4 regions of the Shewanella sp. 1180_01 genome follow, and region 4 is predicted to be linked to each of the others. Evidence: predicted binding sites of a transcription regulator. Region 4 holds the regulator's gene; each other region holds the start of a gene.
What was found. Region 4 encodes sigma-54, which starts transcription at its own class of promoters, with help from an activator protein. Its sites were predicted from a motif close to GTTGGCACGNNNNTNGNNT; they were not measured.

Region 1 (7,879 bases), on a different contig from region 4:
AATGGCATGAACTGCGGCGATTTTCATCTCATCATTAATGCATGACGCACGTACATCCAAGGCACCACGGAAAATAAACGGGAAACACAATACGTTATTCACTTGGTTTGGATAATCGCTGCGACCCGTACCCATGATCAAATCGCTACGCGTTGCGTGAGCCAGTGCCGGTTTGATTTCAGGATCTGGGTTAGAACAGGCAAAAATCACCGGTTTATCAGCCATCAGCGCAACTTCTTCTGCACCAATCACGTCAGGACCTGATAGGCCTAAAAACACGTCTGCGCCTTTAATAACATCAAGAAGCGTGCGTTTATCGGTATCATTCGCAAATAGCGCTTTATATTCATTGAGATCAGTACGGCCAGAATGAATAACACCTTTAGTGTCTAGCATATAAATGTTAGCGCGATTCGCACCACATTTGACCAACATAGTCATACAAGCAATGGCAGCAGCACCGGCGCCCATACATACAAACGTTGCGTCGCTGATCAACTTGCCTTGAATTTCCAGCGCATTAATCATACCCGCCGCAGTCACAATTGCGGTGCCGTGCTGATCGTCATGGAATACCGGCACTTTACAACGGGCAATCAATTCACGTTCGATAACAAAGCATTCGGGCGCTTTAATATCTTCAAGATTGATACCACCAAAAGTGTCAGCAATCGCTGCAACTGTATTGATAAATTCTTCAGGCGTATTATGGGTGATCTCAATATCTGTCGAATCGATATTTGCAAAATGCTTGAACAATAATGCTTTGCCTTCCATCACAGGTTTAGAAGCCAAGGGGCCTAAATTGCCTAAACCTAAGATCGCCGTACCATTAGTAATCACGGCAACCGTATTACCTTTATTGGTATAACGATACGCATTGTCAGGATTAGCCGCGATTTCACGCACAGGCTCAGCCACACCAGGGCTATAAGCTAGGGCGAGATCGTGACTCGTTTCGGCAGGTTTGGTAAGGCAAACTGCGGTTTTGCCTGGTATTGGAAATTCATGATAATCGAGTGCTTGTTGACGAATATCTGACATTTTAAAATCCTGAAATGCGACATTTATAATTTATGAGAGTAAGGCCTACCAACACACATCTAGTCTCACCAAAGGGTGATGTTAATAGTCTGGCTGGTCGGGGTAAGATACGCCAATAAGGGGAATTTTTAAATAAGAGATTCAGAAATTTCACTTTAGCCTTAAAATAGACCCTCTAAGCTTAGTTTTATAAACTTATCTCCTATAATAAAGCTGCATTTCTTAATATATTTTGTAGGAAACAAACATATATTTTGTAGTTATAGTGCTAGTTGTAGCGCGTTAATCTCAAAAATGTTGGTTAAATTACAATATCTAGCGGCTAGCATATTTATCTTATAGTTAATTGCTATAAATAAGTCGAATTACATACTTGAACTCGCAATACGCAATAAGTTGACGATTAATTGAGTGAAGTCGTACCAGATGGGGGATTTAACATAAGTATTAAGATAGGCGTAAATAAAGCGGTTCGGCAAATGATAGAAAGCAAAAAGGCGCCATAGGCGCCTTTTCTAGAAACATTGCAATCGCAATTATTTCTTTGCAAGCACTGCGAAGCGCTTGTTGAATTTGTCGATACGACCGCCTGTATCAACAACTTTTTGTGTACCAGTGTAGAATGGGTGACATGCACCACATACGTCTAAATGCAGATCTTTACCAGCAGTAGAGTTTACTTTGATAACGTTACCACAAGTACAGTTTGCAGTGATGATAGCGTATTTTGGGTGGATACCTGGTTTCATTGGGGTTACCTCAAAAGTGTAAGGCCATGTCGCTCTTCCAACCCGTAGTCGGACACCACATGCATGTTAATAACAATATGTTTAGGGCGCAGAATGGTACAGCATACCCACAAGGGATACAAGTAGATTATCTGAGCGTTTGGCGGTTAATCTGCGGCTATTTTGACTTTAGTTCGCCGCTTCATTTTCCCGCCTCTTTAGCTTCAAACATCGCCTGAGCCTCTTTGGCGTTAGCATGCTGTGCCAAAATCATTTTCGAAGGACAGGACAGAGCCGCATTACTCTTGAGTGCGTTGATTTTATTTTTTGAGAACGCCGCAGGATTCGCCTCATAGATCGCCAGCATAGCGCCATAGACACTCACGTCCCAATCGTTGGCATAGCGATTGGCGATACGCCACAAGGTCTCACCTGCAAGATAAGTTAACTGACAATGTTCAGGTGTCTGCGAAGCTGTTGGGGACGTTTCAGCGGCATTCACTTTGAGTTCGCTATTTGTTGTCTTAACTGCTTCAGTGACTACGACTTCAGACATAACAGGCTCAGGCATCATAGTTTCAGCAGACGTTGCTTTAACGGCAACAGGTTCAGAGTTTTTGGCGACAGCCTTTACCTCGGCAACCTGGGTATTTTGCTCATCCGCTGCTTCAGGAAATTTAAAGCCAGTCACAACTTCAGCCGCTGGCACTGTGGGCTTAGTATTTACATGAGCATCTACATGAGTATTTGCAGCCGCAATAACCGCCGTCGCGGTCTTAGCACCCACCACTGATGTGGATTCTGCGGCCACTTTTACAGACTGAACATTCACTTTATCCGCACGCTTTTGCACCAGCGCTGTCGTCGTATTTTTACTGCCCGATGCCGCTTTTACGGTTAGCGTGGCCAATGTTGGCTTAGCCTCACCAAATAGATTGATACTTTTGACCTCATACCATCGGTCGAGTCGATACTCCCTCACTAAGAGTTTAGCCTTGTCATCTTTTACATCTTCAACACCCGTAAGCAAAACTAAAAAGCGATTAAGCGCCTCAACCATTAACTTTTCTTCGCTGCCGGCTTGCTGCACTACAAACTCTAAGCGCGACATGTCTTGATTGTCCGCAATCACATTCACCCTGAGTTTAGGATAACCACCTAACTCAAACATGCGGCTGTTAACGCTCACATGGGAGACTTGAGCCATGCTCTGTGCGCTACACACTAACGCGAGTAGACCTAATGATTTCACTATATTAGCCATTTATTTACTCTCAACTATCCTTGGTAAACCATCATTAGGGCTAGCCCTAGCCAGCCGCGCTGAGTACACTAAACCACATTCTTGCCTAAGACTTGCCTGCATATGTCATTGTTTGTCGAAGTTGCGTTACCTGTGCCTATGCGGCAAACCTTTAGCTACCGCGTACCCGAAACTTATCCTAGTACACCGCAGATAGGCGTGCGCGTTAAAGTCCCCTTCGGTCGTCAACAATTAATCGGATTAGTCACAGGTATCACAGATACGTGCAGCTTAGCGCCTAAGCAGATTAAGTCTGTGCTTGAGTTTATCGACGATAAACCTTTGTTGCCTGAATCACTTTATAAATTAACCCTTTGGGCCGCGAGATACTATTTTTGCAGCCAAGGGCAGATGCTAACCCAAGCCTTACCAGTGGCCCTTCGCAAAGGGCTCGATGCCGCGCCGCAAAAGATCCAATTCTGGCAATTAACTGAGATAGGCCAAAATATTGCGCCCGAAGCGGTTAAGCGAGCACCCGCACAGAAAAAATTACTCGAGTTACTCAAACCCGCCAGCTTAACCCAAGAAGAAGTGATCAGCTTAGATATCAGTAAAGCGGCACTGAAAGCCCTAGAAGATAAAGGCTGGGTGGCACGCCACGAAAAAATCGCCGAGCTTAACCTCGACTGGCGTACCACACTCGAAATGGACGAAACGCCACATAAACTCAATAAAGAACAAGCCGTCGCCGTTGCCACGTTAAATCTGCAACAAGGGTATCACTGTACTTTATTAGAAGGCATTACCGGTTCGGGTAAAACTGAAGTCTATTTGGCGGTGCTCGAGGAAATCCTCAAGCAAGGCAAGCAAGCGTTAATTTTAGTGCCTGAAATCGGTTTAACACCCCAGACTATCAATCGCTTTAAGCGCCGTTTTAAAGTCAATGTCGCCATATTGCACTCAGGGTTAACCGACAATCAAAGACTCGAAGCTTGGCGCCAAGCCCGCTGTGGTCAGGCCGCCATCATTATCGGCACCCGCTCGGCTTTGTTCACGCCGATGGCCTATCCCGGCATCATCATACTCGATGAAGAACACGACAGTAGCTTCAAGCAACAGGAAGGCGTCGGTTACCACGCCCGTGACTTGGCAGTCATGCGAGGCCATTTAGAATCAATTCCTGTGATATTAGGCACGGCAACCCCCTCACTCGAAAGTCTACAAAATGCCTTAAGTGGCCGTTACCATCATTTGCAATTGGGTGAGCGCGCTGGCGCAGCTAAAAAAGTGCGCCAAGGCATTATCGACATTAAAAATATGCCGTTAAAAGCAGGAATGTCGGTGCCGCTGCTGAACGAAATCCGTCTGCATTTAGACGCAGGCAACCAAGTATTACTGTTTCTCAATCGCCGCGGCTTCGCACCCGCTCTGCTTTGCCACGAGTGTGGGCACTTACACGAGTGCGACCGCTGCGACGCGTTTTTCACAGTGCATCAATCCCTTGGTGAAATTTGCTGCCACCATTGCGGCAATCAATATGCCATACCTAAGCAATGTCACAAATGTGGTAGCACTATGTTGATGGGCCAAGGTATAGGCACAGAGCAACTCGCCGAGGCACTGCAACAGGAGTTTCCGAAACATCCAGTGGTGCGCATCGACCGCGATACCACTCGCCTAAAAGGCTCATTAGAAACCCACTTAAACGCAATTCATAAGGGCGAATATAAAATCCTCGTCGGCACGCAAATGCTGGCCAAAGGTCATCACTTCCCTGATGTGACGCTTGTTGGGCTACTCGATGTCGATGGCGCCTTATTTAGCGCCGACTTCCGCGCGCCCGAGCGTTTTGGGCAACTCTATACCCAAGTCGCCGGTCGTGCTGGGCGCGCCAGCAAACCCGGCACGGTATTATTGCAAACTCACCAGAGCGACAATCCTATTTTGCGGGATTTGCTGCATCGCGGTTATGGCGAGTTTGCTCGCAGCCAGTTAAAAGAGCGTCAACAAGCACTGCTGCCGCCAGCATGGCACATGGTGTTGGTGCGCGCCGAAGCGCACTTAGCCAGTGATGCCGATAACTTTCTCAACGCCTTCGCCGCGCTTTTGCCGCAAGATAAAGAATTTGAGGTAATTGGTCCTATGCCAGCGCCCTTAGATAAAAAAGCCGGCAAGTTCCGTCGCCAACTGCTATTCCAAGCTAAAAACCGCAACCGTCTGCAGCAAGAGTTTGAACGTATTCATCCGCTTGTAGAGCAGCTTATCGAAGCCAAGCGCTGCCGATGGAGCTTAGACAGAGATCCACAGGATCTCCTCTGAGTCGAGTATTTGATAAGTATTTAAGCGCCATTTGATAAAAAATCATCGGGAAGATAGCAATTGTTAGCCACAAACGGCTAAAATATGCGGTTATTCCCTGTATTCACTCTTAAAGTTAGTGCCGATTAGAACCCATGAAATCACATATCCAATCATTACTTGAACAAACTCTAGAATCCTTTAAACAACAAGGTATTGTGCCTGCTGACTTTGAAGCGCGCATTCAGGTAGATCGAACCAAGGATAAGAGTCATGGCGACTTGGCAACCAACTTAGCCATGATGCTGACTAAGGTCGCAGGCAAGAATCCACGCGAATTAGCCCAACTGATCATCGACACCTTACCGGCTTCGGCTTATGTGGCTAAGGTTGAGATCGCAGGTCCTGGCTTTATCAACTTTTTTATCAACGACAGCGCCTTAGCGGATCAACTGCAAAATGCCGTCAACGATGAGCATTTAGGTATCAAGTTACCGACACCGCAAACCGTTGTTGTTGATTACTCTTCACCAAACCTCGCCAAAGAAATGCACGTAGGTCACCTACGTTCAACCATCATTGGTGACAGTGTGGTACGTGCGCTGGAATTTTTAGACCACAAAGTCATTCGTCAAAACCATGTGGGCGACTGGGGTACACAATTTGGTATGTTGCTGGCCTATATGGAAGAGCTACGCGCCAAAAATGGTGAGAAAGCGCAACTTGAACTGTCTGATTTAGAAAACTTTTACCGCGCTGCCAAACTGCGCTTCGACGAATCGGCCGAGTTTGCGACCCGCGCTCGTCAATTAGTGGTTGAGTTGCAATCTGGCGACGAATACTGCAACAAACTGTGGCGCGAATTTAACGACATTTCGTTGAGCCACTGCCATGAAGTCTACGCCCGTTTAGGTGTGAGCCTGACCCGCGCCGACGTGCACGGTGAAAGTGCGTATAACGCCGATCTCGAGCAAGTAGTTAAAGATTTAGATGCCCAAGGTTTATTAACCGAAAGCAACGGCGCCAAAGTTGTATTCCAAGAAGCCTTCCGCAATAAAGAAGGTGAGCCACTACCAGTGATCATCCAAAAAGCTGATGGCGGCTACTTGTATGCCACCTCAGATCTTGCGGCAATGCGCTACCGTTCGAACGTGTTAAAAGCCGATCGCGTACTGTATTTTGTTGACCTACGTCAGGCGCTGCATTTCCAACAAGTCTTCAGCCTAGCCAAGCTGGCTAAATTTGTTCGTGAAGATATGTCATTGGAACACTTAGGTTTTGGCACGATGAACGGCGAAGATGGCCGTCCATTCAAAACCCGTAGCGGCGGCGTCGTTAAGTTAGTCGACCTGTTAGAAGAAGCCAACGTGCGCGCACTTGAACTCGTTCGCAGCAAAAATCCAGATATGGATGAAGTCACGCTGACTGAAATCGCTCGCGTCGTTGGGATCAGTGCCGTTAAATATGCTGACTTGTCGAAAAACCGTACCAGCGATTACATATTCAGCTTCGAACAAATGCTCAGCTTCGAAGGCAATACCGCACCTTACCTGCTGTACGCATACACCCGTGTTGCAGGCATCTTCAAGCGTGTAACCGATCTGGATCTCAGCCAAGCGAAAATCGTGCTTGAGCATGAAAAAGAGAAAGACCTCGGTAACAAGTTAGCGCAGTTCGGTGAGATCCTCAGTCGCGTTGTCGATAAAGGTCAACCGCACGTACTGTGTGCTTACCTGTATGAATTAGCGGGAGCTTTCTCAAGTTTCTACGAAGCGTGCCCCGTACTTGCTGCTGATAACGACGCGCAAAAGAACAGCCGTTTATTACTCGCACAACTGACGGCTCGTACGTTACAAAAAGGCCTAAATCTACTCGGTATCGAAACCTTAGAGCGGATGTAAGCCATGAGTAATCGCGATTATGCCAATAGAAGGCCGCAGTCGGGCGCTAAACCGCGCCCAGTCCGCGCGACTCGCCCAACCCGAGCAAAGCCTTCACAATCTAAATCAGCGCCGCGTAAGAAGCTGCCGCTGACGCTGATAGGCTTTGTCATACTCGCTGTGGGTTGTTTCGTCTATTTTCTATGGAGCATTAAAGATAATGCTCAGCAAGAAGAGCAGCCGAGGCCAACTCCGGCTAAGAAAACTGAAGTCCGAGTTAAGCCGCAAGAAAATGTGGTGCTCACCCCTAAGGTGAAAGAACCCGAGCGTAAAGCCGTCGTTATTCCTGTGGCGACAGAGGAGACAGCAGAGCCTGTTGCTCCGCCGAAGAAGGACCCTAACGCTCTGCCGCCTCAACCGAAGGAAGAATGGACCTATCTCAGTGAGCTTGAAAACAAGCATGTTGAAGTCGATATTCCCGATGTGGTCGCGAGCCGAACACCGATGCAATATCAGTTGCAGTGTGCTTCTTTCCGCCAAGAATCACAGGCGAACGAGATGAAAGCCGTGATCGCTTTCCAAGGTTTAGAGGCGCAAGTAAGACAGGTCGAAGGTACGACAGGTATGTGGTACAAAGTCGCTTTAGGTCCTTACGAACGTAAGCGTGATGCAGAACGTAAGCGTCA
Region 2 (7,879 bases), on a different contig from region 4:
GTCACAGACTGACTTGATTGGCGGTAGGCAGTGGCGCTTGGACATTTCGTCACAATCGCGTTTTATTTCAAGCTCGGAAGAGACCCAAGGTATCTGGCTGCAATTTATCGGTTGTGCATTCATTTTGGCATTGTTTTACTCGGTGCTAATCATGGCGCGTAATCGATATAAAGAGTCATTACTTACCTCTGAGCTAATCGCGAATGAAAAACGCTTTAGACTCGTCATTGAAGCCTCTCCAAGCGCACTGTTTATGGTGGATAAGGCTGGAATTATTACATTGGTAAACACCCATGCCGAACGTTTATTTGGTTATGCCAGAGATGAGTTACTCGGTCGCTCTATTAATATGTTATTGCCAGACGCGCTGAGGGATGTGCACCAGCAGCACATGAATAATTACTTAGTGCAGCCGATTGCGAAAAATATGTCGATGCGGGATGACTTATTTGGCTGTTGTAAGGATGGCAGTCGACTCGCGATAGAAGTGGGGCTGACGCCTATTCATTTCAGTAATGGCATTTTCATTCTCGCGACGATTAACAATGTGTCTGAACGTAAGCGCATTGAAGTCCAGCGTGCAGAACACATGCAAGAGCTTGAGCGGATTAATCAAGAACTCGACCGCTTTGCCTATATCGCCTCCCATGATTTGAAATCCCCACTACGGGGTATCGAGCAGTTAACTTCTTGGTTAGCAGAGGATTTATCCGATAACACCAATGAAAACGTGCAGAAATATCTCGGGCTGATCCAAAGTCGTATTCATCGCATGGTGTTATTGCTCGATGGGCTATTGATGTTTTCCCGTATTGGCCGTGTCGATACTGAAACCACCGAGGTCAACAGTCGGCAACTGACTGAAGACATGTTTGCTCTCGTCGCGCCGCCACAGGGGTTTGAATTAGTTCTAAAAGGGGAGTTTCCAAATTTCCATACTGTACGCGCACTGTTGGAATTGGTGATACGAAATTTAATCAGCAATGCCATTAAACACCATGACTTAGGCACAGGTGTGATCACTGTCTTATGTGAGGCCGCGGATAAACATTATCTATTTAGTGTGATAGACGATGGCCCTGGTATCTCAAGTGCCTATCAGAATAAAGTCTTCGAAATGTTTCAAACACTTAAACCTAGGGATGAAGTCGAGGGCAGTGGTTTAGGGTTATCACTTGTGAAGAAAACAGTTGAAAGTTTAGGTGGGAATATTCAACTCAAATCGCAGGGCAGAGGCTGTTGTTTTTACTTTACTTGGCCTAAGCAAATAGTGAAAAAGGAGCTTCTATGAGAGCAGCAGAGCAATATCAACAGGTCACCATTTTATTAGTTGATGACGATGATGTGGATTACATGGCCGTGCAGCGGGCGATGAGGCAACTTAGGTTACTCAATCCCTTAGTACGAGCGCGGGATGGCATTGAGGCACTAGCGATTCTCACCAGCTTAGACACGATTAAAGGTCCGTATCTTATTTTGCTCGACCTTAATATGCCAAGAATGAATGGCTTTGAGTTTCTTGAGCGGATACGTTCAGATCCTTCACTTTCATCATCTGTCGTTTTTATGCTCACGACGTCGAGTACCGATGAAGATAGAATGAAAGCCTATAGCCATCATGTGGCTGGCTACATGGTTAAAACTGACATAAAGGACGGTTTTAACAATATTTTTAATATGCTTGAAGGTTACTGGCGAATAGTCGAGCTCCCATCCGCATAAGGTGAGTATATGGATTTACTACTGATCGATGATGATGAAGTCGATAGAACGGCAATTATCCGAGCACTTAGGCAGTCGAAATTGACGTTTAATGTGATCGAAGCCAATTGTGCATTTGATGGTTTGAATCTTGCTTTAGAACGTCATTTCGACGGCATTCTATTGGATTATTTATTGCCCGATGCCAATGGGTTAGAAGTGTTAATTAAGCTCAATGCCATGACGCAAGATCAGACTGTGGTCGTGATGCTGAGTCGCTATGAAGATGAAAAACTGGCCCAGCGCTGCATTGAATTAGGTGCGCAGGATTTTCTGCTTAAGGATGAGGTTAACTCGCGGATCTTAACCCGTGCGATTCGCTATGCGAAACAAAGATCTTCAATGGCATTGGCGTTACGGAATAGCCATCAAAAACTCAAAGAGCTGGCCGAGCACGACTCGCTCACTAAGTTGGTTAATCGTTATGGCTTTGAACTGTGTCTGAATCGAGCGATCGCAAGGGCGAAACGTTGCCACGATTATTTAGCCGTTATCTTACTCGATCTCGATGATTTTAAGGCGATCAATGACACTTTAGGCCACCAAACTGGTGATGTGCTGTTAGTTCAAGTGGCGGCTCGATTAAGTGAAGTGCTGCGAGATGGTGACATTATTGCCCGTTTAGGTGGTGACGAATTTGTCGTACTGGTGACAGATAACGATTATAAATATTTCCCCATGATAGTGGCCAATCGACTGCTCAAAGTCTTTGAGGATGAATTTTGTCTCGGTGATAACGATGTGCTTATCGGTGCCAGTATCGGTGTGGCTTTTTATAATGAAGCGGCTTCGAACAGTTCTGAGTTGATGAAATGCGCCGATATCGCCATGTATCGCGCTAAAAAGATGGGCCGAAACCAGATCCAGTTTTATTCCGAAGCCTTAGATAAAGAAGTACGCTACCGCAATCATATCGAATCAAGTTTGCGTATGGCCTTAAAAAGAAATGAGTTTAAGGTCCACTATCAAGCACAGGTTAATGCGAAAACCCATCAGTTGGTGGGGATGGAAGCCCTTATCCGATGGCAGCATCCAGTGGATGGCATTATCGCCCCCGATCAATTTTTACCTATTGCTGACGAAATTGGCTTAATGGATGACATTGATGATTGGGTGCTTGAACAAGCCTGTACCCAAGCTCAGATTTGGTTATCCCAGTTACAGCCTTTAGGCCAAGAATTTACTATTGCAGTTAACCTCTCAGCCTCTCAAATAGGCAATGAGAACCTGTTCGATAAAATAGTGCATATATTGACTAAGACAGGCTTGCCTGCTGGAGCATTAGAGCTTGAAATTACAGAGAATTGCCTCATTGAAGATCCCCATGAACATGCCAAAGTGCTCGATAGAATCGCCGGATTAGGGGTGCGTTTTGCCCTCGATGACTTCGGGACGGGTTTTTCGTCATTAGAACACATCAAACTGTTTCCGATCAGCGTGCTGAAAATCGATAAAAGCTTTGTCGCTTCCTACGACAAAGATGAAAAAGACACCCGATTGCTCGCCGCTTTACTCAACTTTGCCTATGGGTTTAATGTTATTTCTGTGGCGGAGGGTGTTGAAACGTTAGAGCAAGCAGAGTTTTGTACTGCACGCCATTGCACGGTTTTACAAGGGTATTTATTTTCACGTCCCTTAGATACCGCGGCGTTTGAGGCCAAGTATATTCTGCCACTATTAACCCAAACTCAGCTCCCTGTGTGAGAGGTCCCGAACTATTTCAATAGCATAGTGATTTCGTCTGGTGAGGAATATTTTCTTGCTTTACACTGAGCAATAGACAAATATCAGCCCCTTTTTCTGTCGCTGTACTTTTAGTGCTGCAGAACGGTTTATTCACTCATGCTTAAGTTGGTCACTCAGCAATGAAAATAGGTATTTTATCCCAATTCCCCCAGTTGTATTCGACGCAACGTTTAGTGGCGGCTTGTCAAAGCCGCGGACATGAAGCGGTCGTGATCAATACGCTGAACTGCTACATGAATATTAATTCCATTAAACCTAGCATTCATTATGAAGGCACTGAATTAGTTGGTTTTGATGCCATCATCCCGCGTATTCATGCCAGCGTGACTTTTTATGGTTGTGCCGTTGTACGTCAGTTCGAAATGATGGGCGTGTATGCCGCGAATGATTCGATCTCCATTGCGCGTTCTCGGGACAAATTACGGGCGCTGCAATTGCTCTCCCGCAAAGGGATTGGTATGCCTGTGACTGGCTTTGCCAATAAGCCAAATGATATCCCCGACCTCATCAATATGGTGGGCGGCGCTCCGTTAGTCATTAAGTTACTCGAAGGTACTCAAGGGATTGGCGTGGTATTAGCTGAGACGAAAACGGCTGCTGAGAGCGTGATAGAAGCATTCTTGGGGCTGAAAGCGAATATCTTAGTGCAGGAATACATTAAAGAATCCAATGGCAGTGATATTCGTTGTTTTGTTGTCGGTGACAAGGTCATCGCCTCTATGAAGCGCCAAGGTCCCGAGGGGGATTTTCGCTCTAATCTGCATTTGGGTGGCTGTGGTGAGGTGGTTAAAATCACTGCAGTGGAACGTAAAATGGCGATTGCGGCGGTGAAAGCGATGGGATTGGTGGTCGCTGGGGTGGATATTTTACGCTCTAACCGTGGCCCTTTGATCCTTGAGGTTAATTCGGCGCCAGGCATTGAAGGGATTGAACAAACCACAGGGATTTCAGTGACTGAGCCTATTGTTGAATATATCGAGAAAATGGTCGCTGCCCGTAAAACCAATAGACCTATTATTGCCTAATAGTTGATTACGCTAAAAAAACGCCACCGTTTAAGGTGGCGTTTTTTATGCTTAGAGCTTAGACGTAAGATCCTAAATGTTAGATCTTAGAGATCAAAGCTGTAGGAATAGCCGAGTACCAGTTTGGCATCATCATCGGTGAGATCGGTATCAGAAACCATGAACGACACTGTGCCCATGCTGGTATCTGCACTGAGTGTGACGTTATAGTCGGCATAGTTATCTTCGCCAAACCAAGATTGCACAACATCACCGCTTGAGTAGCCATAGTGCACTGATAAGCTAAGTTTTTCAGTGAGAGGCACAGAGACAGTCGCGGCAAGATAGCTGAGATCTTTATTATCTAACGGATCGGCGGCGACATCGTCACTGGCATTGATGACATGGGAGTAACCCAGTTCAAGCCACTTCCAAGTCACTGCAGCATGGAGTTCACCAAAATCAATGCTGCCAGGAGCGTCTGGGTAGGCGTAGTAGAGGTAGCCAAAGTCGTAACTGATGTCTTCGGTAATATTGCCACTATAACCCGCGTAGAGATCCAGCTCGTAGCTCGTATCGTCACCAAAATCCACATTTGATGCCCAAGTGCCAGCATAAAATCCAGAATCATGGCTGTAGTCAATCCCACCTTGGATTGCGACCGCATCTTTAGTTTGGGTCGCACCGCGCCATAGGTAATTAGAGGTACCACCAATGTTGCCTGATACGGCTGCAAAGGCATTGCCAGCCAGTAACATTCCCGTCGATAAGGCCAAAACGCTATACAGTGATTTCTTCATGCTCATCCCCTCGATTGACTTATTTATCGATTCACCATTGGCGCACTTAAGTAAGCAGTGGTCATTAGTGCATCTTGGTTTTTTTCTAAGAAGGGATTTGCTAATCACATGCCACTATTACAATCATATGTAAAACAATACATTAGAATATCAAGTGTTAATAAAATGTTTTCATTTGCCAGCTTATGGGGCAGAGGCGCACTCTTGTTGTGCAAAAAATATTCAGGGTTTCACTGGAAGAAAGCAAAAAAAACGCCTCACAATGGAGGCGTTGTTTTGAATTTTCTCGCTTAGTTTACGCTGTCGCGTAGGGTTTTACCCGCTTTAAACTTAGGCACAGTCGCTTCAGCGATTTGAATTTCTTTACCCGTTTGTGGGTTACGGCCAGTGCGAGCAGCACGAGTCGCAGTTTCAAACGAACCGAAGCCTACGATGGAGATTTTGTCACCATTTTTCATTGATTCGGTAATGGCTGCTTCAAAAGACTTCAATGCGCGTGCGGCTTCTACTTTCGTTAGATCGGCATTTTCTGCAATTTTGGCGATAAGTTCAGTTTTGTTCATTTTTATTGTCTCTTCTTTCCGTAGATTTATTTGAAATAAGCGTGCCTAACATGCCATAAGGTTCAGCGCTTGGAAAGCCTTTTGCGTCTAAGCTGCCGCAGGATGTTCGGTAAAGCGCAGAATATTTACTCAGTTCGTGACTTAAGTTTTATTCTGGTTTCATTCTTCTAACAGTTGATAGAGTAATTTTTTAACCAATTTGGGTTCAAAGGGTTTGTCACATAAGGCATTCACACCCGCTTGGGACACATTGCTGAGGTGGGTATCGTTGGCTTCGGAAGACACCATCAAGATGGGAATATGCGATTGTTGGCTTTCATTGCGGATATATTGAGTCAGCGCAAGGCCATCTACGCTTGGCATATTGTAGTCAGTGATCACTAAGTCAAACATATTGTTTTTCATCAACTCTATGGCCTGTGCACCATCTTCGGCCTCGGTAATCAGTTTCATCCCTAAGTTACCGATAGTGCGTTTAATAACGTTTCTTGCCATGCGGCTATCATCGACCACTAATACGCGCACATCCTGCACATCGAAATTACTGAGGTCGAGTTCATCGTGGCTGAGCAGATCGATTGTGGCATTTAAGGCTGTGGCTAAATGCTCGGCACTGAAGGGCTTAGGCAGGATAGCGACCACACCCGATTGGCGGAATATCTCAAGTTGCTCACGGCGACACTCGCTCGAGACCAGCATAAATTGAATATCTTTGCAGTCAGCGCTAGCCCTTAAGTAGCCTAAGAGATCGATGGCGGTGCCATCATCAAAATGCATGGCGCTGGCGATAAGATCGGGTTTGTGGCGAGCAATAATATCTTTAGCCGCTTCAATGTTTTCTGCGGTTTGAATGCTGAGAATGCCTTCCTGTTGTAAGCGTTGAATAATAATTCGACGCTGGATATCTGAAGGTTCTACCAAAAGAATGGAAAGTTCACTGGGCGATAAATGGCTCATAGTCTACTTCAAGTTAAGAGTCGCAAGTATTTTATTGGGTCGCTAAGCTACGCGATTAGTAACAGCTTAGCAACAAATGTCCATTACTGCGTTTGACGGGTCAAATAATGACTCGTGACCTTAGAAAATGCGATCCAATATTGCAGGAGTAAAATGACAATAATGCTTACAGTAAGCGGCAACATAGGAATATTGTGACCAGAAACAATCACTTTTACATCTTCAGGGGTAATACGATAGGCAATAATCGCTGTAATGCCTAGGGCGGAAAATCCTAAGGTTTGCATGCCGATATAAATCTTCAATACTAAGCTCGACCACGGGGTGCGCATCATTATGCCAACGAGCACGGGGAGTACGCCTAGGGTAAATACATCAAAGGATTGCGTTGTCACAGCCCGTAAAAGTGCGGCAATGCTGAAGAGGCAATATAAAGAGATCAGTAGCATAAGACGTTTAGGCATAGATGTATGTGTAGACAGGTAGCTAAGAAGATGAGCAAGTGTAGGAAATGCCCTAATCCGAGTCCAGCATAACCTTAATATCGTGTAGAATATGCCTTTTTGCGAAAGGCTCTAATAGGTGAAGTTTATGACAGAAGTTGAGTTTTGGGGTTTAGTCACGCGAACGGAAGCGGCGCAATCACAGGAGTCTTTGACTCAAGCACTGAAGCAGAAACTCGCCGAACTGAGTAATGAAGAGCTAAAAGCCTTCGATAAAATCTTTGGTCAGCAAATGCGCCGGAGCTATTTGTGGTCGGTGTGGGGTGCGGCTTACATTATTACTGGCTGTGATTCTGAATATGCTTTTGCCGAATTCAGGTGTTTTTTGATTTCACTCGGCAAAGAAATCTACGATGGTGTAGTCAATCAGCCTGATACTTTAGCGCGTTTAGCCGCTTGGCCTGAGCGAGATGCCTATGCTTATCCCTTTGTGGATGAATACGATCTTATTGCTGGGCAATTATATGAAGATAGAACCGGTGATGAGCTGCCCTTTATGCCATCGGGCAAGGCGACGCCCGTAGGGAAGAAATTTAGCACTAAGC
Region 3 (7,879 bases), on a different contig from region 4:
AATGAGTTATCCGTAGTCAGCATGTTGCCTTGGGTAAACATTTTCTGTGTGGCGACAACTTTGGTACCCGCACCTATGTTTAATCCATTAGGTAACTTAATGTTAGAAGCGCTGACACCGCCCGCTTGGTTAACTGTTTGGTAAAGCAAATCTTCAAATACTGCGCGACTTTTCTTGTAGCCCACAGTGCTGGCGTTCGCCACGTTGTTCGAGATCACCGCAATGTCAGTTTGCTGTGCGTCTAAGCCAGTTTTACTAATCCATAACGCCGGATGCATAATCTATCTCCTAACTAATACGCATTAATGAAGATGAAGCGCGATCATTTTCTTCCGCGGTTTTCATCATCTTGACTTGCAATTCAAACTGACGCTGAAGGTCAATCAAAGACACCATTTCATCGACAGGATTTACGTTACTGCCTTCCACTGCGCCACTTTCAACCCCTACGCTAGGATCGGTAGGAGCGATATTGCCCGACACGAGCCGGAACAGTCCGTCCTCACCCCGCATCATCTCGGCATTACCCGGATTAACGAGTTTCAAGCGACCGACTTCTTCCACAACCTCAGCGGTAGCGCCCTGAGGTCGCACAGAAATAATGCCATCCTGAGAAATTGAAACTTTCTCGATAGGAAGCGGCAACACTATGGGACCAGCATCACCCATAACAGGATTTCCCCTGTCATTGTGTAGTAAACCCGTAGAGTCGAAACTTAAACTGCCTGAGCGGGTATAGGCTTCACTGCCATCTTTTGCCTGCACGGCAAACCAGCCGTCGCCTTTAATGGCAACATCGAGATCTCGTCCAGTGGTTTTTATGGGACCAGAGCGAAAATTAGCTGACGGAGATTCTGTCATCGCAAACACCCTTGTCGGCAATCCTTCACCGAAGGCCTGCATCGAGCGAGCTTGCGCCATATCGGATTTAAAACCGTCGGTATTCGCGTTAGCTAAGTTGTTCGCACGGAGCGCCAGCTCATTCATATTTTGCTTAGCACCACTCATGGCGACATAAAGGAATTTGTCCACAGACTGCTCCGTCAAATTTTCTACATGACAATAGCAAAGCAAGCATCATGCCAACAAAATTGACTTTTAATTTACTGATAGAATTGAAGAATAGGAAAATGAAGTGAATTGACAGTAGGATAAAGGCTAAGTGTTGCCACTGGCGGCAACACTTAGTCATACAATGTAATGATTAGCGGATTTGTAATACGGTTTGTTGCAGCGTGTTGTTCACTTCAAGGGTACGAGAGTTTGCTTGGAAATTACGCTGCGCAGAAATTAAATCAACCAGTTCAGTGGTCAAATCGATGTTCGATCGCTCTAACGCCGATGACTTGATGCTACCAAAAGTACCACTGTTTGCCTCACCAGCAAGAGCAGGGCCAGAATTCAAACTGGCTTTCCACGACGTATTACCCACCTGTGTTAAACCTTGTTCGTTAGCAAATCGAACCAAGGCAACTCGTGCTAAAGGCACACTTAAATGGTTCGAGTAACTTGCAGTAATTAAACCATTAGCACCAATTTCAACGTTAGTTAAACGACCAACCGTCGTACCATCTTGTTTCAATTCAGTCGCCGCAAAAGGATCTGCATATTGCGTTGGCGCATTGAACTTCACTGTTAATGCTTGAGTGGCATCCGCTCCAGCACCTAATACACCAGCTGGTTTATTACCAAGTGGCGCCGTAGTAATAACTGCAGGATTACTGTCAATATAGGCTCCAACTGAGTTAAACTTCAGCACCGCCCCCGTCCAGCCACCAGCAGTTTGCGCTGAAACACCACCACCGCCCGCAACAGGTGGCACATCTGGACTACCGTCACCATCAGTATCCACATCGTATTTACCTGCAGGGCCATTTAAATTTACAGGTTTATTATCAATAGCATAATAAGCCACCCAATTACTCTCACCATTATATGCACCGTCTTTAGGCTTCACAAAGTACGTGGTCATGATGTGGCCCTCACCGAGAGAGTCATAAATAGTCATTGAAGTGACATTGTTATAAGTTTTTGGATCGGCGGGATCAAATAAAGCAGGATCTAGTGCTTCAGCTTTAGCATTTAAGTTCATTTGTAAAGTGACATTCTCAGTCTTTACTGGACGACCTGCAGTATCGGGAATTTGTACAGGCTTAGCCGTGGTTAAACTCACAGATGTTGAGTTGCCGTCTTTATCCACAGGGAAAGTCTGTAAATAGTTGCCAGCCGAATCCACCATGTAATTATTAGAATCTACTTTAAAAGCGCCTGCACGGGTGAATGCGTGATCTAATGTTCCTAATTCAGAGGACGTTACAAAGAAACCACCACCTTTGATTGCCAAGTCGAGGGAGTTCTTCGTCAGTTGTAAGCTGCCTTGATGGAATTGCTGTGCCACTTGACTCGTTGCAACACCACCACCAACAGCAGTTTTAGCATTTGAAAAAATAGAATTAGCGTACACATCCGCAAATTCAGCACGGGACTCTTTAAAGCCAATGGTGTTCGCATTAGCAATGTTATTCGCCGTAGTGTTTAAATCTTTCTGCGCGGCATCAATGCCACTCAATGCAATGTTAAACGACATAATTCACCTCTACACTTGACTCAATTCATTGATGAGCGACTTACGCCCAATTCGGATGCTGCAAAAATTCTTTTAGGCAAACTTAGGTTTCAGATACAGCTAACACATCGGTTAACTTGATGCCCATACCGCCTCTCAAGTTAAGAATGGCACCAGTACTGGCCGTACCAAGAGAGACACTGGTCACATGAGCATAGGTCGAGACTGGCAATTCTTGGGATTTCCCATCCACTAAACCACTCGCCTTGATCGTATAGTTACCTGCGGTTACAGGTTTTCCATCTTTATCGAGGCCATCCCAGTTGACATCGACATTGCCCCCCTTACTGCCATCAACTTTAAAGGTGGTCACAACTTGGCCTTTATCATCCTCAACACGTACAGTAATTTCAGGAATTTTAGCTGGCGTGCTAATCACACCTTTTATTGTTGGGCTTTCAGCTGAAATGTTACCTGTATCGGTTGGGATCAATACCTTGCGACCAACAAGTCCCGATGCCTGCAATGCTTGGCTCGACGTCATAACACCGTTCAAATTAACGATTTCATTATTCAACTTAGTAATACCATCAACCGTCGAGAATGATGCCATCTGCGCAATCATTTGGTCGTTGTCGACGGGCTTAAAAGGGTCCTGCATCGATAACTGTTGGCTTAATAACGAGAAAAAGTCATCTTGAGTTAACTGTTGGCTTTTCGCTTCCGGTACTATCGAATCTTTTGGCAGTCTTATGCCATCAAGAAACGGATTACCCGTTGAACTGGTTGATGAGTTGGTCGTCACAGCATTTGACTGACTCTTATTTTGAGCCGTCTGCGTCGATGCTTGGTTAATTTGATTAATGAGGCTCACAGCTTACCTCCTAAGTAACACATGTTATTTACCCATCCCAAGTGTTTGTTGCAGCATAGACTTAGCTGCTTCAGCGACTTGAACATTCATTTGATATGAGCGCGAAGCAGAAATCATATCTGCCATTTCTTCCATGACATTAACATTCGGTTTATAAATAAAGCCGTCCGCATCCGCCATTGGATGATCGGGCGAATATTCTTTTAGCAGTGGTTTATCACTTTCAACAATACCTTTTACCGCAACACCTTGAGAGGCTTGTTGCTGGCTTTGAGCTTTAGCCATTTCAGCTTCAAAAATAGGATGACGGGAACGATAGGTCTTATCTACGCTACTCGAGACGGAATCAGCGTTAGCTATGTTACTCGCCGTGGTGTTCAACCTGACCGATTGAGCCGACATTCCAGAGCCAGCAACATCAAATATGCTAAATAAACTCATGATTAATCCCCTCTCAGCGCTTTCTTCATGCCACTAAACTTACTGTCTAAAAAGCCTAATGACATTTGATATTCAAGGGCATTTTGCATGAATGCCGATTGTTCCTGTTGGATATCAACGGTATTGCCATCACCGGTATCGGGTTGATTTGGCACACGGAACTTAACAAATTGACCCGTCAACTCAGCAAGACCAAAATGCTTGTCTGACTCTTGCATTTCAAGACTATTACGCTGCTGTTGTTGGCCACGGGCGGCCTGCATTGCCGCAGAAAAATCAACATCACGGGCTTTATAATGTGGCGTATCGGCGTTAGCGATATTGCTCGAAATGACTTCAGCTCGCTGCGCTCTAATACCGAGAGTGTACTGATGCACACCCAGTGCATTATCAAAATTGATCGCCATAAAATTGCCTCCTCGTGTTACTCACGGAAATAAAGCAATTCATGTGCCAACATAGGGGAATAATGAGAATAACAATAGGGATGAGCAAGTGATGGGTAAAAAATTACCGACAAATGTCGGTAATTTTCTTTAAAGCAGCAGACTTAAGTCTTTTTCTGGTAATAAATCCCTGGATTACAACGGACCATGTCAAACTCATCCGTTAAACCAGCTATAGATTCAGAAGCACCAAGAAATAAGATCCCTTTGGGATTAAGAGCGGCAGCGAATTGCCGCAAAATTTTTGCCTTTGCCTCAGGCGCAAAATAAATCAGCACATTGCGGCAAAAAATAATGTCGAACTTACCAAGTAAGCTATAACTCTCAAGCAGGTTATGTGCTCTAAAGTTCACCAAACGCTTAACATTATCCTTTAACTTCATATTGCCTGAAGGTAAAGCATCAAAAAACTGACGCTTACGCTCTTCGGATAAACCGCGCGCTAGTGCCAAACTATCGTACTCAGCATTTTTGCAACGTTCCAACATGGAAGGTGATAAATCCGTGGCTTGAATTGACGCACTCCCCGCAAGCGCACCAGGCTTCTTCTGTTGATACTCAAGAATCGTCATCGCCAATGAATAGGGTTCTTGCCCGGACGAACACGCTGCCGACCAAATCTTAAGTGGACGACCTAAACGACTATACTCAGGTAATAAAACGTTATGCAATAACTCAAATGGATAACGATCACGAAACCAGAGGGTTTCATTGGTCGTCATAGCATCGATCACTTCAGCCCGAAGCGCACGTTCCGTTGGCTTCATCGAATGCTTAACCACATCGGATAAGGATGGCAGGTTATATTTCCCCATCAGAGGAGCTAGACGACTGCGCACCAGATATTGCTTATTTTCACCCAGTACGATGCCGCTGTGTTGCTCTAAGAACAACCTAAATTGATTATATTCAGCTTCAGCGAGTGATTTATTTGGCACATTCACATCCTAAATCCTATAGCAAGCACCAAAATCAGTGCGAAACCATCATGTTATAAAGTCGAGATTATAGCGTAAAGCGTATCTAGGTACTAACTACTGCACTTACAAACTTAAGTGTTTATTCACGGCAGCAGCCAGTTCGTCGGGATTAAACTTAGCGATAAAGTCATTGGCCCCCACTTTTTGAACCATTGCCTGATTGAATACACCACTTAACGACGTGTGCAGTACCACTTTAATATGCTTGAGCTTAGGATCGTCTCGAATCTCAGCGGTCAGGGTATAACCATCCATTTCAGGCATCTCAATGTCTGAGATAATGAGAGGGATTTCATCGGCAACATTGTCCATTTCTTTGGCGATTTCTTTAAGCTTATCTAATGCTTCTCGACCATCTTTTGCGGTATCAATTTGTAAGTTCAATGACTCGAGTGAACGAATAATTTGCTTACGCGCCACGGCAGAATCATCGATAACCATAATATGGTAATGCTGTGTTCTGTCGAGGGTCAGTTTTTCATTGGCTTCTTCACTGATAGCGGTTTTAACCGGTGAAATCTCATCTAAGATTTTTTCTACGTCGAGAATTTCAACCAATTCACCTTCTATCTCAGTTACAGCCGTCAGATAAGAATAACGACCGGCACCTTGCGGCGGAGGCATAATCGCTTCCCAATTCATGTTGATAATCCGCTCAACAGAACTGACCAAGAAACCTTGAACGCTACGGTTATATTCAGAAATAATGATGAAACAGTTTTCAGTACTCGCTAAAGGTCTACCACCTGTTGCCGCACTCAGATCAATAACTGAAATAGTCGTACCGCGAATATGCGCGACACCTTTAACATAAGGATTAAGTTTAGGCAAAGTTGTCAGTGGCGGGCACTGCAGTACTTCTTTCACCTTAAACACGTTAATCCCAAACCGTTGACGACCGTTTAATTTAAAAAGCAGCAATTCTAAACGGTTTTGACCAACGAGCTGGGTTCGTTTGTTGACTGAATCAAGAATACTCGACATAACTCTGCCTTGTTGTTCTGTTTATGTACGGCCCTATGACTCGTTTGAGTATAGGCATATTAATTGCTTACGTCTTATCTATCGATAAACATAGTCGAAACTGAGTCAATCTTCTGACAGTGATGCAAATTATTATTACAGTGGTCAGCTTCGAACTTGATAAAAGTATAGGTGCATTCTGGCGTTACAAGCTAGTCTCTTCATTATGAAAGTAAATTTAGTCTGTTTTTTTAGTGTTTTCGCCCTCTTCATGCCCGCTTTTGCGAGTGCAGAGCCTATTGTTCCCACCGTATCGGCCATCTCAGAATTAGCTAAAGCGCTTATTTCAGAAAAGATATCCGTGCCAGCGAATGCCAAAGTCGATATTTCGCCGCAAATAGTTGACGCAAGAATGCTGCCGTCACAATGCTCGTCGCCGATTAAGGTTGAATTGGCTAGTGACAGGGAAATTAGCCGTAATAACACCCTAAAAGTCAGCTGTGATACTCAAGAGCTCGCTTACCCTTGGCAAATTTATATCTCGGTTAGAGTGGATATTTTATTCCCCGTTGTTGTCACAACTGAAACCTTAGCGCCTGGCGAACTCATCTCCCCTAGCCAAGTTGAAATCCGTTACATTGAGCAAAATAGTTTACGAGGCGCTGAATTTGATGACCCAAGTAAATTAGCTGGTGTGCGAGTCAAACGACGCGTCTCGAAGGATAATCCTATATTGAGCAATAACTTATGCTTCGTGTGTAAAAACGACTCGGTATCTATTTATGTTCGTTCTAACTCATTCGAACTTAAAACTGCGGGCGAAGCCCTACAAGATGGCAATAAAGGCGATCGGATCAGAGTCAAAAATAGCAGTTCAAACAAAGAACTAGATGCTATAGTCACGGGCATTGGCGAAGTTGAAGTAAGAATGTAAAATAATCTAAAGCTTTTTTATAAGCTGCCGATACCCCAGTTAAGAAATCCCGTACACACGACGCTGGAGCCGAAAATGGCAATTGATATTAGCAAACTCAACACTGCAACGACCACACAAGTTCGTTCAGGTGCAACTAAAACTAGCAGCGATCAATCTGCTCAAGTTGCCACAAAATCGACAACACCACAAAGAAGCGACTCAGTGGTGATTACAGCGCAAGCGCAACAACTTCAAGGAGCTCAGACTAAAATGGCGAGCCTTCCTGAAGTTGATCAAAAGAAAGTGGCCGAAATTAAACAGGCTATCGCCGAAGGCCGCTATAAAATTGACCCTGAAAAGTTGGCTGCCAATATTGCAAGTTTTGAAGCCGAACTTAATGACTTGAATAAAGAGTAACTATGACTGAAATAGCTAAACTGGTAGATCTACAACACGCCCATTTGGCTGTTCTTAAGCAAATCATACTCAAGGAAAAAGGCGCTTTGGTTGACCAAAACGCCGATTTACTGCTTTCTCTTGCTAACGAAAAATCACAATGTCTGAAAGAACTCAAGACTAATGACGATATTCTGGCAAACCACACTGATAAGTCTCAACTCACTCAGCAAAGTGAACTCGTGCATAAAATGGCCGTTGTCAAAGACGCATTAACTGAATGCAAAGAACTGAACG
Region 4 (7,879 bases):
GTTATTCGTCCTAGCAGCTTGCCATCGCCGTCAACGACGGGGGCGGATACCCAGTCATTGCGTTCGAATTTCTGCGCCACTTCACTGTCGGACATGCTCACAGGAATACTTTGGATATCGGGGTCCATGATGTTGCGAATTGTGGTGCTTGGCGCGCAAGTCAGCAGATCTGCCAGCCTGACACCGCCGAGCACTTTGTCCTGTTTATCGACCACATATAAGGTATCTGTGGTGTCTGGCAGGTTGCCCCTTTGACGAAGATAGCGCAGCACTACATCGATATTTACATCGGGTCTTAGAGTAACGGTATCTGTGTTCATCAAGCTGCCGGCGGTTTCATCGGGATAGGATAAGGCCTGTTCTACCCGCTGGCGGTTTTGTTCTGTCATCGACTGCAGCACTTGCTTGTAAACGGCATCGGGAAGACTTCGCAGAATATAGGCCAGATCATCGGTGTCCATGCTCGCCGTCGCTTTCGCAACCCGCTCAGGACTCATGCTGCGGATCAGCGGATCTTTGAGTTCCTCGCTTAACTCGTCGAGTATGTCGCCTATTTGTTCTTGATCGATAAGCTGCCACAGCACTTGTCTGGCGCTGGGTGGTGAGGATTCTAAGATCAGCGCGATATCTGAGGCGGCCATTTTTTGCAGCATGTTACGCACGTGCACAAACATGCCACTGCTAAGCGCTTGGTTTAACTGGTCGAGACTATGTCCGGTGTGATCGTTTTCTGAATTATCTACGGGCATTTGTCCTCCATAGTTGTCCGCCACTGTGCGGCAAATTGGTTCGAGAGTGCGCTGCTTGGCGCAGGGCTGAGACTTAGCGGTGACTTCGCGATAACTATGCTTCAGTCACAGATAGAGCGCTCTGGCGTAGGTCATGCGTTTTACGCATAGATTAAGGCGGCTAAGACTAAGGTGAGTCAGCGGTAATGCTCGCTAGCGTAATCGCCTATGGTTCGTGCCGTCGAGCGACAAATGTGTCGCCAAGCTTTTGAAACGAGATGTGAACTGCACAAATAAGCAGTGCTAAGTGTGAGGTGTACTAATCTGAGTGCCTGTGCGGAACACTGAGTATGAAATCAAACTAACAGGCTTCGTCAAACTTAGCGTCGATTAAGGCACAAATGGCATCCAGAGCGGGCTCAGCATCTGGGCCTTCGGCGATAAGTTTAATGGTTTTACCCATGCCAGTCTCAAGCATCAATAAGCCAAGCACGCTGGCGGCCGATGCCTGTTTATCGCCTTGTATTAAGGTGATGGTCGCATCAAACTCGGATGCCAGTACCACCAACTTAGTGGCGGCACGGGCATGTAATCCCAGTTTGTTACAGATGGTGATCTGACGTTCAAGCTTTGGCATTATTCAGCTCTCGATGGCGGGCATAAACTTTATGTTTACCGTTACTAAAGCGTTTAGCCAATTGCTCTGCGACGTAAACCGATCTGTGTTGCCCACCCGTGCAGCCAATCGCCACAGTTAAATAACTGCGATTGTTGCGCTCGAGATGCGGCAGCCAAGTTTCCAGCAAATTTTCGATTTGCCAGATGAACTTATTGACCAGTGGTTGACGATTTAAGAACTCAGCCACGGGTTCATCTAAGCCAGTCAATGGCCGCAGCGCCAACTCCCAGTGGGGATTGGGCAGAAAGCGTACATCGAACATAAAGTCGGCTTCGGTAGGCATTCCGTGCTTAAAGCCAAAGGACTCGAAGTTGATCACGAGTTCTTTATCGACACTGCCGAGCAGAATTTGTCTGACTTGGTCGCTTAAATCATAGATATTCAGGTTCGACGTATCTATGTAATGATCGACCAGTTTTGACATAGGCTCGAGCAGCTTCCCTTCCAGTTTTATCGCTTCTTGCAAAGAGACTTGGCTCTTCGACAAAGGGTGCAAACGACGGGTCTCGCTGTAACGCTTAAGCAGAATTTTATCGCTGGAATTGAGGAAGAAGCTGGTTAACTCAGTATCAGGAGGCAGGCTCGCGAGTTGCTTCACTAAGACCTTGTCCTGCTCAGGCATGTTACGCACGTCGACACTGATGGCGACGAGATCGTTACTGCCTTTGAGTTGCTCAAGCAAAGTGCCGATTAAGGGCAAGGGAAGGTTATCGACACAATAATAGCCGAGATCTTCGAGTACCCTTAGGGCGACAGATTTGCCTGAGCCTGAGCGGCCCGACACTATGACCAGTTTCATCCAGTGATTACCTGATAGAGTTCCGTTTCATCATGCGTCTTGCGTAATTGCTTTAATATTTGCTTGTCGCTCAGCTTTTCGGCCATACAAGACAAGGTACTTAAGTGCTGCTGACATTGGTCTGCAGGCACCAGTAGTGCAAATAAAATATCAACAGGTTGCTTATCGATAGCATCGAATGCTATCGGCTCTTCACACTTAATGAGTATGGCAATGGGCTGATCTATATCGGCTAGTCGACCATGTGGAATGGCGATGCCGTTACCTATACCTGTGCTCCCCATCTTTTCGCGCGCCACTAGGCTTTCGAATATCTCTTGAGATGAGAGGGTCGGGTACTGGGCAGCGACTAAGTCGCTGATGAGTTCCAGTACCTTTTTCTTGCTGCCCGGAGTGGCGCAGGTAGTGCACTCCGGCCGCAGTATGGTACAAAGTTCCATTATTAGTGTTTTGTTAACTTCTCTTTGTGTTTAATAACCTGACGATCAAGCTTGTCAATCAGGGCGTCTATAGCGGCATACATGTCAGCATGCTCTGAAGTAGCAAAAACTTCACCACCGATAAGATTTATTCTCGCTTCGGCAATCTGTTGCATTTTCTCGACATTGAGCACAACGTGCACATTATTGATCTGTTCGAAATGGCGTTCAAGTTTTGAAAACTTTTCTTCTACATATGCGCGTAACGATTCGGTAATTTCGACATGGTGTCCACTCAGGTTTATTTGCATAGAAACGTCCTCCGATATCCACTGTAGGTTATAAACTTTTACGCTGATTAGAAGGCGGAATGAGCATAGCCTCTCGGTACTTCGCAATGGTTCTGCGGGCTACGTTGATCCCTTGTTCTGCCAGAAGCTGTGCCATCTTACTGTCGCTTAATGGTTTTTTCTGGTTTTCCGCTGCAACCAGTTTCTTAATGAAGGCTCTGATTGCTGTGGATGAGCACTCCCCACCATCGTCAGTACCGACGTGGCTAGAGAAGAAGTATTTTAGTTCAAAAAGTCCCTTAGGGGTATGCATGTATTTCTGTGTCGTCACCCGTGAGATGGTCGACTCATGCATTTCTACCGCTTCGGCAATATCGTTAAGCACCATAGGTTTCATGGCTTCTTCACCGTATTCAAAGAAACCTTGCTGATATTGGACGATACAGTTCGCCACCTTCAACAGGGTATCATTACGGCTCTCTAAACTCTTGATAAACCATTTAGCCTCTTGCAGATGACCACGAATAAATTGGCTATCGGCTTGGCTTTTAGTGCTGCGCGCCATCGAGGCATAATGTTGGTTTACATTGATTTTTGGCATGCAGTCAGGATTCAGCTCAACCACCCAGCGGCCATTTTTCTTCGACACTGACACATCTGGGATGACGTATTCGTCATCGTTGGGCGTAATCAATAAACCTGGGCGGGGATTGAGGGTTTGGATAAGCGCGATGCCGTCTCTTAATTCATCCTCTTTTAATTTAGTCTTACGCATCAACAATCTAAAATCGCGGGCGGCGATCAGATCTAAATGATCTTTGATCAGCATGCGGGCGTTTTCTAGGTTGGGCGTGTCAGCGGCGAAATGCGACAGTTGGATCAACAGGCACTCGCTTAAATCGCGGGCGGCAACACCAATGGGATCAAAGTGTTGAATGCGCTTGAGTACAGCTTCGACTTCGTCGAGCTCAACCTCAGAATTGCCCATGGCTTCGAGGATTTCGTCAGTGCTTTGGGTGAGATAGCCTTGATCGTCGATGGCATCAATAATGGCGGTGGCAATGGCTAAATCGGTTTCAGAAAACGGTGTGAGGTTTTTTTGCCATTCTAAGTGTTCATACAAGCCTTCACTGGTCTCACCTTGGAAGGGCATATCGTCTTCACGACTGCCGCCGGGGCCAGAATTAGGAGAGGCGGTGAACACTTCATCCCATGTGGTGTCCATGGGGAGTTCGTCGGGCATGGACTCTTTCGTGAGCGACTCTGCCGTGTCTATGGTGGAGCTGTCTTTTTCTGGCGGCAGGGTGCTAGATTCACTGAAATCCGTATCGGATAGCGTTTGGTTTACAGGGTCTTTAGTGGCGTCGAATTGATCCTCTTCCAGCTCGAGAAGGGGATTAGAATCTAAGGCTTGCTGGATCTCTTGCTGCAGTTCTAATGACGACAGTTGCAACAGACGTATGGCCTGTTGTAATTGTGGCGTCATGGTTAACTGTTGACCCAGTTTGAGCTGGAGTGACGCTTTCATGTTACCGCTGATCCCTACGTTATTATTGTTGGATGAGGCCGCTTGTTATCATCTTGAGTGGAGTCCAATGGTGGCATAAATTGCCTACATTGGCTCCGCTTGATTAACTATAGCCTGAATTGTTCACCTAAGTACACAGCCCTAACTTGCTGATTGTCTAAGATCTCTGCGGGTGTTCCTTCGGCAATCAAGTTTCCGTGACTCACGATATAGGCATGTTCACACACATCTAATGTCTCACGGACATTGTGGTCTGTGATCAACACGCCAAGGCCACGACTTTTGAGCTGTTCGATAATCTTTTTAATGTCGATAACCGAAATCGGATCGACACCAGCAAAGGGTTCATCGAGCAAAATGAACTTAGGATTTGCTGCTAACGCCCGCGCAATTTCGACACGGCGACGTTCACCGCCCGACAATGACATGCCTTGGCTGTCACGGATGTGGGTGATGTGGAACTCTTCAAGCAGATGCTCTAGCTCTTCTTCCCTTTGCTCTTTTTTTAGTTCTTTACGCGTTTGAAGCACGGCCATGATGTTGTCATGGACGGTCAGTTTACGGAAGATACTGGCTTCCTGTGGCAAGTAACCTATGCCTTTGCGGGCGCGCAGGTGCATAGGATCTGCGGTTAAATCATCATCGTCGATAAAGATGTGGCCTTTATCGCTCTTAACCAGACCAACGACCATATAAAAGGTGGTGGTTTTACCCGCGCCGTTCGGGCCGAGTAGGCCAACGACTTGACCGGTTTTTACCGTCAGACTGACGTCTTTAACCACTTGGCGACTCTTGTAACTCTTCGCCAGATTTTGTGCTCTTAGGGTGATTTGGGTCATTTAGAGTCCTGCTTTTTCACAGGTTTATCTGCTGGCGCGTCTGGTTTGGCATCATCTTGATAGCTTTCTGGCTGAATGATAGTGATCACGCGATCGTCACCACTGCCGGTGCTCTCAGCAATCAATTTTTGCTGGATGATGTTGTAGCGGATCAAATTACCCGTCACTTGGCTGCCCGCTTGATCTAACGAGGCTTTGCCTTTAAGTGTCAGGGTGCGGCTCGCCATATCGTAACGAATTTCTTTCGCGCTCGCCGAGGCTGGACGGCCATCGTCTAATACTTGGCTGTACGTCGCAGGGTTGCCAGTGGCCACTAAAATTTTGCTATTTTCACCTTCGGCAGAAAATGCACGCAGTTGATCTGCATGGATTTTAATCGAACCTTGGGTGACTTCAACCGGACCAAAGAAGATGATCTGGTTGTTCTTGATATCTGCCGTTTGGCTCACAGCCTTGATTTTGACTTCCTGTTTCAGGTCGTCGACTTTAGCAAAGGCGCTCATGCTCATTATTAGCATTAGGCTGGCAAGTAATACGTTATTTTGCTTCATATGTTCCTACTACCTGACTGGTCAATTGCACTTCTTGCGCGTTGAGGTCTGCATAAAGGCCTTGGCCTTGAATATTAAAATCTTTCCCTGTGACGTAAATGGTGCGGTCAGAGGTCATTATCATCGTATTGAGATCGAGTTCCAGATAACTGGTGGACAAGGTCTGGATCGGTTCTTCTGGGCTAATGGCATCAATAATAACATTGTTTTCTAATGCAACCTTGCCCGTTTCCTTGTTTAGCTTGCCCTGATCTGCTCTGAGTTGCCATTGTGCTTTACCTTGGTCTGGATAAACAAGATAAACAGGTTGAGTAAAGTAAGTTTGATTCGTTGAATCATAATGTTCCATGTGTTTCGCCGTCACACGGCTATTGACTAGCCCTTGTTCGTTGAACTCAACACTGCGCAGATCTTCAACGATGAAATCTGGGGTATTTTGATCTTTTACTCTGTTATCGGTATCACCGCTATGTTTGTTCTGCACTTGCCAATAAAGCACTAATGCCGTTCCAAAAAAAGCGATAATCGCGAGTGTCACACGACTCATATACTCATTCCATGGGCCGAAGTGAATTTATTTTGACTGAGTAGCAATAGATCTGTGAGTTCACGCAAGGCACCGTGGCCGCCATTGAGCGTAGTCACAAAGTGGGCGTGCTGACGAACATAGGGATGACCATCGGCTACGCTGACTGCTAAGCCGACGACATTCATCACTGGCAGATCGACAATATCATCACCGATATAAGCCACTTCTTCTGGGGTAACGCCATAGAGTGCGAGCAATGCTTCATAGGGCTCGAACTTATTGTCTACGCCTTGATAAATATGGGTTACGCCGAGCGCCGTCATACGGTTTTCAACGATTTTGGATTGACGTCCAGTGATCACCGCTAGATTAAAACCGCTGGTGAGTATCGAGCGCACGCCATAGCCGTCGCGGGTGTGGAAGGCTTTTAGCTCTTCGCCGCTATTGCTTAAGTAAATACGACCGTCGGAAAACACCCCGTCGACGTCACAGATCAACAGTTTAATCTTTTGCGCGCGTTGCCACACATCATCACTGATTGGGCCGTAAAATCCTTGCTGTGGCATTAAATGACTCCTGCTTTAACCATGTCTAGCATGTTAAGAGCGCCGATTGGATGGCGGTCTTTATCGATAACAATTAATCCGTTGATGTTTTTTGAGTCCATCACTTGCAGAGCTTGGGCGGCCAACACACCGTCTGTGATGGTCACGCAGTTACGGGTCATCACATCGGCGATGGGCGTAGTACGTAGATTCACTTCGGCATCGATAACGCGGCGTAAATCACCATCGGTGAAGATACCAACCAGCTTGCGCTGATCATCGATAATCGCCGTCATGCCTAAGCCTTTTTTGGAGATTTCGTACAGGGCTTCTGTGATGCAAATATCGTGGTTAACGAGCGGTAAGTCATCACCGCTATGCATGACATCGCAGACTTTTAACAATAACTTGCGTCCTAAAGCACCGCCAGGATGAGACATAGCAAAGTCATCACGGGTAAAGCCTTTCGCTTGTAGCAGCGCAATGGCAATCGCATCGCCCATCACTAAGGTCGCTGTGGTGCTCGACGTTGGCGCGAGTCCAAGTGGGCAAGCCTCTTCTGGGACTTCAATACATAAATGTACTTTAGATAAGCGCGCCATATTCGATTCGGGTTTGCCTGTTACCGCGATAACGGGCACGCCCATACGTTGGATGACGGGCATTAAGGTGAGGATTTCGCTCGACTCACCGGAATTTGAAATCGCTAAAATCACATCGTTATCGGCTAATACACCGAGATCGCCGTGGCTGGCTTCACCCGGATGCACAAAAAATGCGGGCGTTCCTGTGCTGGCGAGGGTGGCAGAAATCTTATTGCCGATATGGCCCGACTTGCCCATTCCCATGACAATCACTTTGCCTGTGCAGTTGAGGATCAACTCGCAAGCTTCTGCAAATTCAGCCGAATCAACATATTGATAAAGATTGTCTAGGGCTGACTTTTCAATGTCGATAACTTTACAGCCCCAT

Region 1: a site for sigma-54 is predicted at 3,107-3,125, ahead of FW758_RS06845 (FimV/HubP family polar landmark protein). Genes of this name have one in related genera too.
Region 2: a site for sigma-54 is predicted at 5,409-5,427, ahead of FW758_RS02735 (TorF family putative porin). Genes of this name have one in related genera too.
Region 3: a site for sigma-54 is predicted at 4,321-4,339, ahead of flgB (flagellar basal body rod protein FlgB). Genes of this name have one in related genera too.

What each region holds. Positions count from the first base shown of each region.
Region 1 is NZ_VXCT01000008.1:61,427-69,305, forward strand. It holds gene FW758_RS06835 (malic enzyme-like NAD(P)-binding protein) at 1-1,044, opposite strand, end outside; gene rpmE (50S ribosomal protein L31) at 1,581-1,793, opposite strand; gene FW758_RS06845 (FimV/HubP family polar landmark protein) at 1,975-3,036, opposite strand; gene priA (primosomal protein N') at 3,139-5,334, shown strand; gene argS (arginine--tRNA ligase) at 5,469-7,214, shown strand; gene FW758_RS06860 (SPOR domain-containing protein) at 7,218-7,879, shown strand, end outside.
Region 2 is NZ_VXCT01000002.1:74,122-82,000, forward strand. It holds gene FW758_RS02715 (CHASE domain-containing sensor histidine kinase) at 1-1,291, shown strand, start outside; gene FW758_RS02720 (response regulator) at 1,288-1,722, shown strand; gene FW758_RS02725 (putative bifunctional diguanylate cyclase/phosphodiesterase) at 1,732-3,465, shown strand; gene rimK (30S ribosomal protein S6--L-glutamate ligase) at 3,627-4,532, shown strand; gene FW758_RS02735 (TorF family putative porin) at 4,619-5,311, opposite strand; gene FW758_RS02740 (HU family DNA-binding protein) at 5,602-5,874, opposite strand; gene FW758_RS02745 (response regulator) at 6,034-6,831, opposite strand; gene FW758_RS02750 (hypothetical protein) at 6,915-7,295, opposite strand; gene FW758_RS02755 (DUF4240 domain-containing protein) at 7,423-7,879, shown strand, end outside.
Region 3 is NZ_VXCT01000024.1:17,366-25,244, reverse strand. It holds gene flgG (flagellar basal-body rod protein FlgG) at 1-278, opposite strand, end outside; gene flgF (flagellar basal-body rod protein FlgF) at 289-1,032, opposite strand; gene flgE (flagellar hook protein FlgE) at 1,205-2,587, opposite strand; gene flgD (flagellar hook assembly protein FlgD) at 2,670-3,440, opposite strand; gene flgC (flagellar basal body rod protein FlgC) at 3,465-3,881, opposite strand; gene flgB (flagellar basal body rod protein FlgB) at 3,884-4,288, opposite strand; gene FW758_RS13490 (CheR family methyltransferase) at 4,432-5,271, opposite strand; gene FW758_RS13485 (chemotaxis protein CheV) at 5,371-6,291, opposite strand; gene flgA (flagellar basal body P-ring formation chaperone FlgA) at 6,497-7,204, shown strand; gene flgM (flagellar biosynthesis anti-sigma factor FlgM) at 7,280-7,603, shown strand; gene FW758_RS13470 (flagella synthesis protein FlgN) at 7,606-7,879, shown strand, end outside.
Region 4 is NZ_VXCT01000022.1:23,237-31,115, forward strand. It holds gene mgtE (magnesium transporter) at 1-749, opposite strand, end outside; gene FW758_RS12795 (HPr family phosphocarrier protein) at 1,090-1,365, opposite strand; gene rapZ (RNase adapter RapZ) at 1,352-2,206, opposite strand; gene ptsN (PTS IIA-like nitrogen regulatory protein PtsN) at 2,203-2,646, opposite strand; gene hpf (ribosome hibernation promoting factor) at 2,649-2,936, opposite strand; gene FW758_RS12815 (RNA polymerase factor sigma-54) at 2,965-4,443, opposite strand; gene lptB (LPS export ABC transporter ATP-binding protein) at 4,551-5,282, opposite strand; gene lptA (lipopolysaccharide transport periplasmic protein LptA) at 5,279-5,833, opposite strand; gene lptC (LPS export ABC transporter periplasmic protein LptC) at 5,820-6,380, opposite strand; gene kdsC (3-deoxy-manno-octulosonate-8-phosphatase KdsC) at 6,377-6,928, opposite strand; gene FW758_RS12840 (KpsF/GutQ family sugar-phosphate isomerase) at 6,928-7,879, opposite strand, start outside.